3 regions of the Planomonospora antibiotica genome follow, and region 2 is predicted to be linked to each of the others. Evidence: riboswitches for the same ligand, from Rfam matches in the RefSeq annotation. Region 2 holds a riboswitch; each other region holds the start of a gene.
What was found. Region 2 has a riboswitch for cyclic di-AMP ahead of IEZ06_RS16015 (C40 family peptidase). Riboswitches for the same ligand answer to the same signal wherever they lie in the genome.

Region 1 (4,433 bases), on a different contig from region 2:
GCAGCCCCCGGGCCGACAGCACCGGCGGGCCGGCCGCCGCGCCGGGCGCCGCACCGGGCGCCGCACCGGGCGCCGCACCGGGCGCCGAGTCGGACGCCGAGTCGGACGCCGCGCCGGACGCGGGGCCCGGCGCCGCGCCGGAGACCGCCGCGCGGATCTGGGCGGGGGACGGCGTGATGGGCGTGCGGATCACCGCCAGCTCCGTCGTGCAGCCTGCGGGCAGGCCCGCGAGCAGGCAGGCGGCCCACTTCAGGTAGGAATCCGAGTCGGCCACGGCCAGGACCTTCAACGAACCGCTCCAGTGTCGTGATGGGCGAACATCGAAAGATGGGAGCGGAGCGACGGCGCCGCCCGGGAGGTCCACCACTCGTCGGGGACCTCCACCGTCTCCACGGTCACGCCCCGCGCCGAGAGCAGGACCCGCAGGGAGGTGACCGCGGTGGAGGGCAGGCTCAGCACCCGCTGCTCGGCGGCCAGCCCGCGCAGGGTCATCTCGGCGGGACCCCCGCCGTCGTAGACGGTGATCCCGGGCTGCCGCCCGACCCGGGCGAGGTCGTCGGGGTCCTCCCGCCGGTGCGGGAAGTAGGCGACGGGCCCGGCCGAGCCGAGCCCGGACAGCCAGGTGAAGTAGCGCTCGCGGTGGATCAGGCCGTTGCGGACCAGCGAGGTGCCCAGCACGACGGTGCGCTCCCGCGGGCCGGGGCCGTGCAGCGGCTGGCCGCGCAGCCAGGCGAAGTCGTGGGTCACCAGTTCCGCCCCGGTGCTCCGTACGGCCGCGGCCAGCTCGTCCGGGACGGGCAGCGCGGTGAAGACCGTCAACCGGCCGGACCGGGCGGCGGCGCGGAGCCTCAGGGCGGCGGCCGTCCCCAGTGCCGCGCGGAGCGCGGAGCGCAGCGCTCCGCCGGTGGCGCGGGCCCGCAGCAGCGGCGTGCCCGGCCGCCGAGTGAGCAGTTCCAGGAGCCGGACGGTGGCCAGCCCGTCGTCGACGATCACGACGCGGCGCGGGAAGGCGGTGAGCCAGGCCAGCTGGATCCGGCCGGAGAAGGCGTCGCCCATCACCCAGGCGGCGGCGCGGGCCGGGCGCGGCATGTCCGGCTCCGGTCCGGCCAGCTCCAGCCCGCCCGGCAGGCCGAGCCGGTGCAGCTCCCGGCGGGTGACGGCGAGCGGGCGCAGCCCCGCCCGGGACACGACCCGGGTCCGGGTGCCCAGCAGTCCCGCGTGGTGGGCCTCCACCGCGCAGAGCATCTGCAGCGGGGACTCCACCCAGGCTACGGCCGAACACTGATCCCGCGCGTGGTCTCGACCGTCCTGCTCCACGCCGGGCGATGACCCGTTCACGACCGCCCCAACGTAACGCGGCGGTCTTACGGGACCGGGAATCCCGGGTGAACAGCCGACCACGCCCTGTGAGAGGTAAAGCACTGTTCCAGCCGGTTCGTCCCGGTGTGGATGGGAGATCATGAAGGCATGGAACTCGTGACTCTCAACAACGGCGTCCGCATGCCCCGGCTCGGTTTCGGCGTCTGGCAGGTGCCCGACGACGAGGCCGCCACCGCCGTGGCCACCGCGCTCGAGGCCGGCTACCGGAGCATCGACACCGCCGCGCTGTACCGCAACGAGGAGGGCGTGGGCCGGGCCCTGCGCGCCTCCGGCGTGCCGCGCGAGGAGGTGTTCGTCACGTCCAAGCTCTGGAACGACGCCCACGGCTACGACGCGGCGCTGCGCGCGTTCGACGCGACCATGGAACGGCTCGGCCTGGACTACCTCGACCTCTACCTGATCCACTGGCCGGTCCCGGCGCAGGACCTGTACCCGGAGGCGTGGCGGGCACTGGAGAAGCTGTACGCCGACGGCCGGGTGCGGGCCGTGGGGGTCAGCAACTTCACGGTGGAGCACCTGGAGCGCGTGCTCCAGGAGGGGAGCGTCGTGCCGGCCGTCAACCAGATCGAGCTGCACCCGCAGCTCCCCCAGGCCGAGCTGCGCGGCCACCACGCCGCGCACGGCATCGTCACGGAGGCGTGGAGCCCGCTCGGCCAGGGCCGGGGGCTGCTGGACGAGCCGGTCCTGGCCGGGGTCGCGGCCCGGCACGGGGTCACCCCCGCCCAGGTGGTGCTCCGCTGGCACCTGCGGCTGGGCAACGTGGTGATCCCCAAGTCGGTCACGCCGTCGCGGATCGCCGAGAACCTCGACGTGTTCGGGTTCGAGCTGGACGACGAGGACATGGAGGCGATCGCCTCGCTGGACGCGGGCCGGCGCCTCGGTCCGGACCCCGCCACGTTCAACCAGGTGAGCTGAGGGCCGCCCGGCGGCCGTTCGGGGGACCACCGTTCTCGGGCCGGGCTCGCCACCGGGCGAGCCCAGCCCGATTTTTCATATTTATTGATCCTTTGCCTGTTCGATACTCCACGCTGACCCCCGGCCCGCACCCTCACCCCGTCTTGACCGGACTTTGCCGCGGCGTGACTCAGCCCGCCCGGCCTCCTCCCGATGAGGTCATGGACGCCGAATCCGCGACCCCGCGGAACCGGGGACCCACCTCCCTCGGGGTGAATCAGCGCCCGCGCGCTGTAGGGCACTTCCTGGCCCGAACCCGTCAGCTAACCCGGTAGGCGGCACGGAAGCCGAGCAAGGAGTCGAACCCCCGCATGGGCAAGCACCGCCGTACCTCCCCCGTGAAGCACCGCCGCACCTCCCCCGCGAAGACCGGCGGCGCCCCCACCGCGTCTCCCGCCTCCACCGCGTCTCCCACCCCCACCGCGTCTCCCGCCTCGCCCGCCTCCGCGAGGCGGCGCCGCCTGACCCACGTCCTGCTGGGCGCGTCGGTCACCCTCGCGGGCGGCGCCGTGGCGAGCCCTCCGGCCCACGCCGAGGCCCCCCGCCAGGCTTCGGCCGACGTCCTCACCGGGTCCGCCGGGATCTCCGGGGGCCTGCCCGCCTCCGCCGCCGCCTCGGCCAGGACCCCCCTGCAGCTCATCGCCGACGGGCTGCCCCGGGTCTCGGCCGAGGAGGTGCTCTCCATCGCCGAGAGCCAGATCGGCGTGAAGGAGAACGACCGGGGCGGCGGCACCAGGTTCCACCGGTGGTACATGGACTCCCACCGCGCCGCGGAGACCGTCGAGCGCGACGGCGGCGCGATCCGCGGCTACGCCAACGCGCCCTGGTGCGCGATGTTCGTCTCCTGGGTCGGCGAGCAGGCCGGCATCCGGCCGGTCTTCGGCTGGGACGCCTACACCGTGACCTACGCCCAGTGGTTCCGGGCCAACGGCCACTGGGGCACCACCGCCAAGCCCGGCGCGGTCGTCTTCTTCGACTGGAAGCGGGGCGACAGCCTGTACGGCATCGACCACGTCGGCCTGGTCGAGGAGGACAACGGCGACGGCACGATCACCACGATCGAGGGCAACACCGGCAACGGCAAGGTCGAGCGGCGCGTCCGCCCCAAGGCCGAGGTCGTCGGCTACGGCTATCCGGTCTACCGGTCCTGATCCGCGCCGGACGGCGCACCGGAGGGGTACGGCCCGGCGGGCCGTACCCCTCTTCCGGCTTCCGGGACCGGTTCCCCGCCCGGCGGCCGGCTCCGCCCTCCGGGAGCGGGATCCCCCCGTCCGCGGACGGGGGGATCCCTCCTCCCGGCCCCGGAAGAACCGGGATGCATGCTCACGTGATGGGAGCGCTCCCAACAGCCTATCTGAGGCTTATCTCCCGATAAACCGCTATATGTCCTAGGTTTAAGTCCAAGATGTAACGGTTGAGTTTCGGCATATTGACGTTCCGGTTGCCTATCGTCCACTCTTCGTGGGAGCGCTCCCAAAGCATGTTGCAGAGCAGCCAGCCTCGGTCCGGGTTTGTCGGGGACCGGCCGCGGCTGCACCTCCCACCGATTCGGGCGACCACCTGAGAGGGGTCCGGAATGTTGAACACCAAGCGGCAGGGCAAGCTCGCCGCAGTAGCGGTCATGGCGGCCACCGCCCTTGCGATCACGTCCTGCGGTTCGAGCGAGCCCACGCCCGCCGCCGGCGGCGACGGCGCGTCCTCGGCCGCGGCCGCGCCGGTCACCATCACCGTCCACACCTTCGGCGGCGGCGAGAACTTCGGCTACGACGAGGCCGTCAAGAAGTGGAACGCCGAGCACCCGAACATCCAGGTCAAGTACCAGAACCTGACCGACCGGTTCGAGGACGTCTTCCTCCCGCAGCTGCTGCAGAAGCTGCAGGCCGGCAGCGGCGCCGCCGACATCGTCGGCATCGACGAGGGCGCGATGGGCCTGATGAAGGCCCGCCCGCAGTTCTTCGCCGACCTCGGCCAGTTCGGCCTGGAGAACCGCAAGGCCGACTTCCCCGCGGCCAAGTGGGAGAACGGCGTCAACAAGGACGGCAAGCTCTTCGCGCTGGGCACCGACATCGGCGGCATGACCATGTGCTACCGCAAGGACC
Region 2 (4,433 bases):
AGACGTTTACCGTTCCTGACGGGCGGCATTGGTTCCGATCACACTCACGGCTGGATGCCGGTGCGGGGGAGGACCTCTAGATGGCATATCCAGAAGTCGTAGTGGATGCCCGTCGCGGCCTTCTGGCCGTGAGCGAGGTGGATCTGAGCGACGAGGATCTCGTTCTCCTGGCGGAACTCGCCAAGGGGGTCACGGTGGACCGGGTGGGGCGGCGTCTCGACATCAGCGGGCGCACCGTCCGCCGGAGGCTGCGCGGCATCTGCGACCGCATCGGCGTGGCCACGGCCATCGAGGCGGTGGCCTGGGCCGCGCGCCGCCGCCTGATCTGACCCGGACCCGGTCCGGAGCCGCGTCCGGTCCGGAGCCGCGTCCAGTCCGAAGTCGCGTCCAGTCCGAAGTCGCGTCCGGTCCGGAGCCGCCGCCTCCGGCCGGACTCCGCCTCAGTCCGCGATCCGTACGGCGCCGGCGAACGGACGGCCCGCGATCGGAGCGATGCGGACGACGTCGCCGGTCCGCGGCGCGTGGACCATCAGGCCCCCGCCGATGTAGATCCCGACGTGGTGCAGGTCCCTGTGGAAGAAGACCAGGTCTCCGGGGCGCATCTGCTCCTTGGGGATCTGCGTGCCCGCGGTCCACTGGTTGCCGGTGTAGTGCGGCAGGCTGATCCCGACCTTCTGGTAGGCCCACATGACCAGGCCCGAGCAGTCATAGCTGCCGGGACCCTCGGCACCCCACACGTAGGGCTTGAGCTGCTGGCTGAGCGCCCAGCGGGCGGCCTCGGCGGCCTTCCCGCCGCCCACGATCGGCATGTCGACCTTCACGGCCCGGCCCCCGCCGCCGGCGCGCTCGCGCACCTCCCGGAACAGGTTGCTCTCGACCCGGGCGACCAGCCGCTCGATCTTGGTGCGCTTCGTGCCGAGTTCGTCGAGGAGGGCGGTGACCTCGGCGGTCCGCGCCTTCGCGCTGGCCTTCGCCCGCTCGGCGGCCTGGATCGCCCGGCTGACCTGGGCGACCTCCTCGCTCTGCCGCTGCTGGAGGGCGTAGGCGGCGGCCGCCTGGTCGAGGAAGGCGTCGGGGTCGCCGGAGGAGGTGAAGGCGAGACCGCCGCCCAGGCCGCCCGTCATGTAGCTGCTCTGCGCGAGCAGGCTGGCCTTGTGGCGCCGGGACTCCAGCTGGGACTCGCTGGTGGCGAGGGTCTTCTTGGCGGCGGCGGCGGCCCGCTCGGCCTGCTTGAGCTTGACCCGCTCCCCGTTGTACTGCTCGGTGAGCTGAGCGATCTCCGTGTGCAGCTTGTCGGCCTGCTTGGCGAGCTGCTGGAGGCTCGGCTGGGGGTCGGCGGCGGCGACCAGGGGGGTCCCGAGGGTCAGGGAGGCGAAGACGGCCGCGACGACGGTGATCCGGAGCGGGAATCCGTGCGGGGTGCGTTCTCGGTAGCGGGCGTGCTTGCCCGCATGTTCTCTCCCGCGTTCGCGCGTGCGCTTCACCAACAGGCTCCTCTTCCTCGCACCGCCTACCGGGTTAGCTGACGGGTTCGGGCCGGAGGCAGCCCTACCGAGAGCGCTGACGGCGTCTCGGATTCACCCCGGGGGACTTCAGGGAGGTGGGTCCCCGGTTCTCCGCGCTCGGAGATTCGGCGGGCCGGCTCTCGGGGTGAGCCGACATCGAGCCTGGACACTAGTGCAATGGGAGTTCAAGCTCAACCAGAACTCCAAACTTGGTAAGGATTCTCAAACGAGGAAATCACGGGCAGGTCACACGGAGTCATGATCGGTGTGACATTGCGCTGCCCGCCGCCCGGCTCTCGGCCGCAGCGTGGGGTCTTCGCCGGCCTGCGCTGCCGCACCCGGGAGAACCGGTGGCCGGCGGGAGACGGCGGGGAGTGGTGCGGCTCACGCCCGGTGACGCATGATGCTTCTGGGGGATGAGTTAAGGACGAGCCGTAACCACAGACGACAGAGGACGTACTCTGATCGAATGACGGAGCAGGTTGCGGAGCATTTCCCCACGCAGGCCGTACCCCACGCCGAGGCGATCACGGTGCGCCGGGCGCGGACCCCGGATGTCCGGTCCATCAGGCGGCTCGTCGACACCTACGCCGGGGCGGGCCCGCGCCTGCTGGAGAAGGCCACCGTCACGCTGTACGAGGACGTGCAGGAGTTCTGGGTGGCCGAGCGGGCCGGCCGGGTCGTCGGCTGCGGCGCGCTCCATGTGCTCTGGGAGGACCTGGCCGAGATCCGCACGGTCGCCGTCGACCCCTCCTGCCGGAAGATGGGCATCGGGCACCTGATCGTCTCCCAGCTCATCCGCGCCGCCCGCGAACTGGGCCTGCGCCGGGTCTTCTGCCTGACGTTCGAGGTCGATTTCTTCGCCCGGCACGGATTCCGCGAGCTCCAGGGGACGCCGGTCTCCCCGGAGGTCTACGCGGAGCTCCTCGCCTCCTACGACGAGGGCGTCGCGGAGTTTCTCGAGCTCGAGCACGTCAAGCCGAACACCTTGGGGAACACCAGGATGCTGCTGCACCTCGGCGAGAATGACGCCGGGGCTGACTACCAGGAAAGGTGACTGTTCTTACCTATGTCGATACCTTGTGCAGCAGCAAGCATGCATGTCTGACATAAGACACATGCCCAGTCGAAGTGAGGTGACGCGGTGAGCACCGGACAGCCGCCGTATCCGCAGGATGATCCCGACCGCGATCGCACACCGTCGGGGCAGCCGGAATACGGACAGCAGAACGCGTACGGTCAGCACGCCCAGGGCGGGCACGACCCCGACGTGACGATCGTGGGATACCGGGGCGAGGGCACGGGCCCGCAGACCCCGCCCGCCTACGGCCAGCAGCAGGGCTACGGCCAGCAGGCCGCCCAGCCGGGCTACGGCCAGCAGGGGACGGGCGCGTACGGCCAGCAGCCGGGCTACGGCCAGCAGGCGGCCCAGCCGGGTTACGGGCAGGCGGCCTCCCACGAGCAGGGCTACGGCCAGCAGCCCGGTTACGGCCAGCAGGCCGCCCAGCCGGGCTACGGCCAGCAGGGGACGGGCGCGTACGGCCAGCAGCAGGGCTACGGCCAGCAGGCGGCCCAGCCGGGTTACGGGCAGGCGGCCTCCCACGAGCAGGGCTACGGCCAGCAGCCCGGTTACGGTCAGCAGGCGGCCCAGCCGGGCTACGGGCAGGCGGCCTCCCACGAGCAGGGCTACGGCCAGCAGCCCGGTTACGGTCAGCAGGCGGCCCAGCCGGGCTACGGCCAGCCCCAGGGGTACGGCCAGCAGCCGGGCTACGGCGGCCAGCAGGGCTACGGTCAGCAGGCGGCCCAGCCGGGCTACGGCCAGCCCCAGGGGTACGGCCAGCAGCCGGGTTACGGCCAGGGCTACGCGCCGCAGGGCGTGACGCCTCCCGGGGCCCCCGCCCCGCTCGCGGAGTGGTGGCAGCGTCTGGTGGCCCGCCTCGTCGACGGGGTGATCCTGGCGATCCCGACGCTCATCCTCAGCTTCGCGCTGGCCGGGCTGATCGTGCTGCCCAGCTTCGGAGCCAACGGGATCACCGAGGGGAGCACTTTCCTCTACGACCTGCTCACCTCGCTCCTCGGGTTCCTGATCTACGCCGGCTACGAGTTCTTCATGCTCAAGCAGAACGGCCAGACCGTCGGCAAGATGGTCATGGGCATCAAGGTGGTCCCGGTCGGGAGCGTCTCGACGGCCGGCGGACTCTCCGCGGACGCCGCGCTCAAGCGTGCGGGCGTGCTCTACGGCCCGACGGGTCTGCGCTGGGTTCCGGTCGTCGGACCGCTCATCGGCATCTTCAGCCTGGTGAACGTGCTCTGGCAGTTCTGGGACAAGCCCTTCCAGCAGTGTCTGCACGACAAGGTCGCCTCGACGGTGGTCGTGAAGGTCAAGTAGTTCCGTGATCGACGGGGCCGGCGGAGGAACCGCCGGCCCCGCTTTCATGCCCGGGCGGGAAAACGGTGTCGGGCGGTCTCCCCGGGGCAGACTGCGGGGGACTGCAAAACCATTCGCGCCGGCGGGAGGAACGCCATGGCCGCCTCTCCGCGTCCCGGAGACAATCACCTCGGGCCGGCTTCTTCTCCGCCCGCGGGCCCCTATACGGCCGTGCCGGTTCCGCCACTCCCGGACGGGACGGGCTTCTCCCTTTCCCGGGCCGCGAGGGCCGGAGGAGCGGGCGGAGGCGGGCCGAGGACCCCCGCCCCTTCGGGAGGCGTGGGAACGCCATCCGGTAAGGGAGCCTTCCGCCGGGTGGATCCGCCGCTTCCGTCGCCGTATGCGGCCCTCCCGGACGCTCCGCCGCCCGCCGAATGGTGGGAACGATTGGCGGCGCGCATCATCGACGCCGCCGGCTTCGTGGCGCTCTACTGGATTCTCTCGCTGTCGTTCTACTCCCTCCTCGCGCCGGCGGGTGAAGGCCGCGGCGCCGATCCCCG
Region 3 (4,433 bases), on a different contig from region 2:
TCCGGAGCCCTCTGGCACGGATCCGGCCCCCGAATGCATAGCCAGCGGCCGTGCCGAGCGCAGCAGGTATGTTCCCGTAGAAGAACGGGCCATTCCACCAGGCCGGGGCCCATAGAGGCGGATCTTGACTGGTGCAGGCATTGCCGGATCACGACCGAGGCCGGCCTGCTTCATGGCCTGTACCAGGCTGGTCTGTACCGGGGCCGGGCGGGCTCGTGCTGCTGGGATGGCGGGTCGCCGCCTTCGCTGGGGAGGGGTATCGCGGGTAGCCGTAGCCGACGACATCGGAGGTGGGTCGGATGCGCCGCTCGACTTTGCCCTTGTCGGTGTTGCCCTCGATCGTGGTGATCGTGCCGTCCTCGTTGTCGCGCTCCACCAGGCCCATATGGTCGATCTTGTAGATGCCGCGATCGTCGTCGCTGTCGAGGTCGAAGTAGACAAGGGCGCCGGGTTTGGCCAGGTGGCCCCAGCGGTGGCGGTCTTGGAACCATCCGGCCCAGGCGATGGCGTAGGCGTCCGCGCCGATGACGGACCGCAGGCCGGCCTGTTCGCCGACCCAGGAGATGAACATCGCGCACCAGGGTGCGTTGGCGTAGTTCTCCATGACTCCGCCGTCACGGGCCAGAGTCTCCTGTGCGCGCTGCGAGGCCATGTACCAGGAGTGGAACTTGGTGCCACCGCCGACGGTGTTCTCGGTGATGCCGATCTGCTTTTCGGCCACCTTGAGCAGCGACTCTGCCGGGGTGGGTTTCTTTGGGGGCAGCTTGCCGGCTGGTGGCGGTGCGGCGCCTTTGCTCAGGCGCGCATCGTCAGGCTGGGTCTGCTGGGGCGCATCGGCCATGAAGGCGGGAGCACCGATGGGCAGGGCGCAGGTGATGAAGGTTATGCAGACGGCGGCGCGTAGCAGATTGTCGGGAAGAAGCGGAGAAAAAACATGACGATCGCTCATGTGAGGTCTCCCTCCTGCCTCGCCCACCGGGCCGGTCCTTAGTTCTGGCGGGTAGGCCTCGCGAAATGCTGGGTGGGCAGGAGCACGTGCATCCCGCGATACGCTCCTCGGCATCGCAGGATCCGGTCCACGCAGATGTCTGCCACACAGGAGCGTTATACCCCTCTTCGTTGCCATATGTCGGAATATGGGGAAGGTCTATCGCCCGGCGGGAGGAGGAGAGGAGGGCTGCCTTTCCGCTTCGGTCCGGCGTCGCTCCATCATGTGCCGATTGGGCGGCACCGGGCTGAAGATCAGTACATCGAGATGTGCGGATGGTCGTAGTGGTTGGCGGTGATGCTTCCGCGATCGGACATGAAGCGCCAGCCCGAGCCCTGGTTGATGCGCTGGCGCCAGATCACGTACTTGACGCCGAGCTTGTCCTTGTTCTTGATCGCCCAGTCGGCGATCTCGTCGCCGAGCTTGAGATTGGCCGCCGAGGGCATCGCACCACCGGCGCTCATCATGAAGTCGCAGGCGCGCCCGAGCGGGTGCTCGCCGCCGTCGTTGGCCGCCCGGTAGCAGCCGACCGCGTAAGGGAGGCTGAAGCGTCTGCTGATGGCATCGCGCATGTTCCGGGTGCGATCGGTGATGTTGTCGGGCCCGTTGGGCAGCTGGGGAGCCCAGCTGCCGTTGGAGCGGCGGCCGGAACCCAGCGGGACAAGCTGGTCGAGCCTTTTTTTGATGTCGCGGATGAGCCGCTCGGCCTCCTCGCGCTGGTCCTCGACCTTCTCGGCCTCCCCCCGGATCTGCTCGGTGAGCCGGGCGGCCCGCTCGGCGGCCCGCTTGCGGGCGTCCCGGCTACGGGTGAACCCCTCCAAGTGGGCACTCTGCTGGGCGAGCAGCTGCTCCATCAGCGCGGCGCCGCCCATGTCACCGGGGAACAGCAGCGCCGGAAGGTCGCCGGAACTGCTCTGGTAGCGGAGCTGGGCGATGGAATCGACCTCGCCCTTGGCCGCGGTGAATGCCTCCTCGGCCTTGCGCAGGTTCTTCTTGGCGACGCCCTCGGCCTTGTGCGCCTTGGCCAGCGACTCGCGCTTGGCGGCGTAGGCCTCGATGAGGGTGTCGACCTTCTTGTTGAGCCTGGCCAGGTCCTTCCTGAGCTCGGCCTCAGTGGGCTTGGGGGCCGCGCTGCCCGCGGTAGGGACGCCGAGGATGAAACCGAGTCCCGCGGCCAGGAAGGCGGCCACGATCGCATGACGACGGAACGCAGGGGATGCGGGGGACGCAGCCGCCACGAACTCTCCTCTCCTTCAGCCGACCGGGTTAGCTGACGGGTTCGGGCTGGAGAAAGCCCTTCCACCGAAGTGGTTCACCCCAGGTGCGGTGGTTCCCCGGCTCCCCGGCAACGCGCCAAGGATTAGGCAGCCCGGCCACCAGGGCCGAGGCAAAACGAAGCATAGTAGTAAAGACTTGGTGATATGTACGCAATCCGATACCCGGTGGCGATCAGGCTGTGATCGCCGCTGCCGTGGCGGGTAAGCGGAGAAGAACAGGCCTCCACCAGGGAAGAGCTGTCGCGGAAGGGCGTGATCCTCATCATCACCTTGGCCGGGGCCAGGCTCATCCGGCCATACCTGGCAGAGGGGAACAGCAATGACGATGCCGCAAGCCCTGCTATGGAAAGTAGTAGAAAGTGGTCACGTGTTCATCCCACACCCCACCGCGCCCAATGCTGGACGGCCCCGGCGACGAGCTGTACGGCGATCGCCGCACCGAGCAGGCCCATGATCCGGGTGATGAGGTTCAGCCCGTTGTCCTTGAGGACGCGGCCGATGAGGGAAGAGAACCGCAGCGTCATCCAAGTCAGGACGAGCGCGGCGACCAGAGCCAGAACCACAGCGGTTACCGCAGCGAAGCTGCCGGCTTTTTCCATGTAGAGCATGACGGCGGCGATGGCTCCAGGCCCGGCCAGCAGCGGCGTGCCCAGCGGGACGAAGGCCACGGCGCCGCTTTCGGCGTTGGCGCGCTCTTTGGCGCAGTCGGCTTTGAGTAGATCCAGTGCGATGAGCGCCAGGAGCGCTCCACCGGCGACCTGGAGCGCCTGCAGGGAGATACCCAGCGCGTCCAGCAGGCGATTACCGGCGATCGCGAAGACGGAGACGATCCCTGCGGCGACGAGCACGGACACGCGGGCTGTTCGACGGCGACCGGCCGGATTTTGATTACGGGTCAGGGTGAGGAAGATCGGCACTGCGGCCAGCGGATCGAAGATGACGAGCAGGGTGACGAACGCCTGGACAAAGAGCGCGGAATGGGCGGTCAGAACGGCGATGGACATGACGAGACTCCACGGGACAAGAGGACATCCCCGTCCCCTGGCCTCTGGAGAGTCGCTAGGGGAGCGGGACGGACCGGGGGACCGTGGAGTAGCAGGGCACCGTCCAACGCAGCCACACCGCGACTTCGGCGTCAACCCGCTGGGTGATCATGTCTGCACCTCCTGGCACGCTCAACCTCCAGCCTGACTTCAGTATTCCTTCCAAGCTGATTGAGATCCGTACGCGAAAGCGGGCAGATCCACCGCTCGCTCCCCGCTGCCGGCCACGCCTCCGCCGCCATCAGAAGCAGCGCGGAGGGTGCCGAAGGGTTGCCGGGACCATAGCGCTGCAGGCCGTCGGGGTGCGGCAGATCATCGTTCATGCCGCAACCGAGTGGAGCCCTTCCCCCGAACCGGGGGAAGGGCTCCACTCGGTTGCAGCGGCGGTTCCTATCTGAAGCCGCGCAGGCGCAGGCTGTTGGTGACCACGAACACGCTGGAGAACGCCATCGCCGCTCCTGCGATCATCGGGTTGAGCAGGCCGAGGGCGGCCAGCGGCAGGGCGGCCACGTTGTAGGCGAAGGCCCAGAACAGGTTGCCCTTGATGGTGGCCAGGGTCCGCCGCGACAGGCGGATCGCGTCCGCGGCCACCCGCAGGTCGCCGCGGACCAGGGTCAGATCGGAGGCCTCGATGGCGGCGTCGGTGCCGGTGCCCATCGCAAGTCCCAGGTCGGCCTGGGCGAGCGCGGCGGCGTCGTTGACACCGTCGCCCACCATGGCCACCGTACGGCCCTGCTCCTGCAGCCGCTTGACCACGTCCACCTTGTCGGCGGGCAGCACCTCGGCGATCACCTCGTCGATGCCCACCTCGGCCGCGACCGTCCTGGCGACGGCCTCGTTGTCGCCGGTCAGCAGCACCGGGGTCAAGCCCAGCGCGCGCAGTCGCCGGACGGCTTCGGCGGAGGTCGCCTTGACGGTGTCGGCGACGACCAGGACCGCGCGGGCCCGGCCGTCCCAGCCGACCGCGACCGCGGTGCGGCCCGCCGCCTGCGCCTCGGCGAGCTTGCGCTCCAGCTCGACCGGCAGGTGCTGGGACCACTCGGCCAGCAGTTGCGGGCGGCCGACGAGCACGGCGTGGCCGTCGACGACGCCCCGCACGCCCAGCCCCTCGATGTTGGCGAAGTC

Region 1: another riboswitch for cyclic di-AMP. It lies ahead of IEZ06_RS13825 (CHAP domain-containing protein); the one in region 2 lies ahead of IEZ06_RS16015 (C40 family peptidase).
Region 3: another riboswitch for cyclic di-AMP. It lies ahead of IEZ06_RS34000 (coiled-coil domain-containing protein); the one in region 2 lies ahead of IEZ06_RS16015 (C40 family peptidase).

What each region holds. Positions count from the first base shown of each region.
Region 1 is NZ_BMQE01000012.1:35,883-40,315, forward strand. It holds gene IEZ06_RS36275 (DUF6716 putative glycosyltransferase) at 1-274, opposite strand, end outside; gene IEZ06_RS13815 (hypothetical protein) at 286-1,263, opposite strand; gene IEZ06_RS13820 (aldo/keto reductase) at 1,468-2,295, shown strand; cyclic di-AMP (ydaO/yuaA leader) riboswitch at 2,491-2,626, shown strand; gene IEZ06_RS13825 (CHAP domain-containing protein) at 2,646-3,485, shown strand; gene IEZ06_RS13830 (ABC transporter substrate-binding protein) at 3,911-4,433, shown strand, end outside.
Region 2 is NZ_BMQE01000015.1:48,594-53,026, forward strand. It holds gene IEZ06_RS16010 (LuxR C-terminal-related transcriptional regulator) at 129-329, shown strand; gene IEZ06_RS16015 (C40 family peptidase) at 441-1,484, opposite strand; cyclic di-AMP (ydaO/yuaA leader) riboswitch at 1,493-1,646, opposite strand; gene IEZ06_RS16020 (amino-acid N-acetyltransferase) at 1,975-2,562, shown strand; gene IEZ06_RS16025 (RDD family protein) at 2,650-3,894, shown strand; gene IEZ06_RS37185 (RDD family protein) at 4,030-4,433, shown strand, end outside.
Region 3 is NZ_BMQE01000076.1:13,074-17,506, reverse strand. It holds gene IEZ06_RS34005 (CHAP domain-containing protein) at 149-949, opposite strand; gene IEZ06_RS34000 (coiled-coil domain-containing protein) at 1,243-2,226, opposite strand; cyclic di-AMP (ydaO/yuaA leader) riboswitch at 2,230-2,365, opposite strand; gene IEZ06_RS33995 (MarC family protein) at 2,637-3,269, opposite strand; gene IEZ06_RS33990 (heavy metal translocating P-type ATPase) at 3,699-4,433, opposite strand, start outside.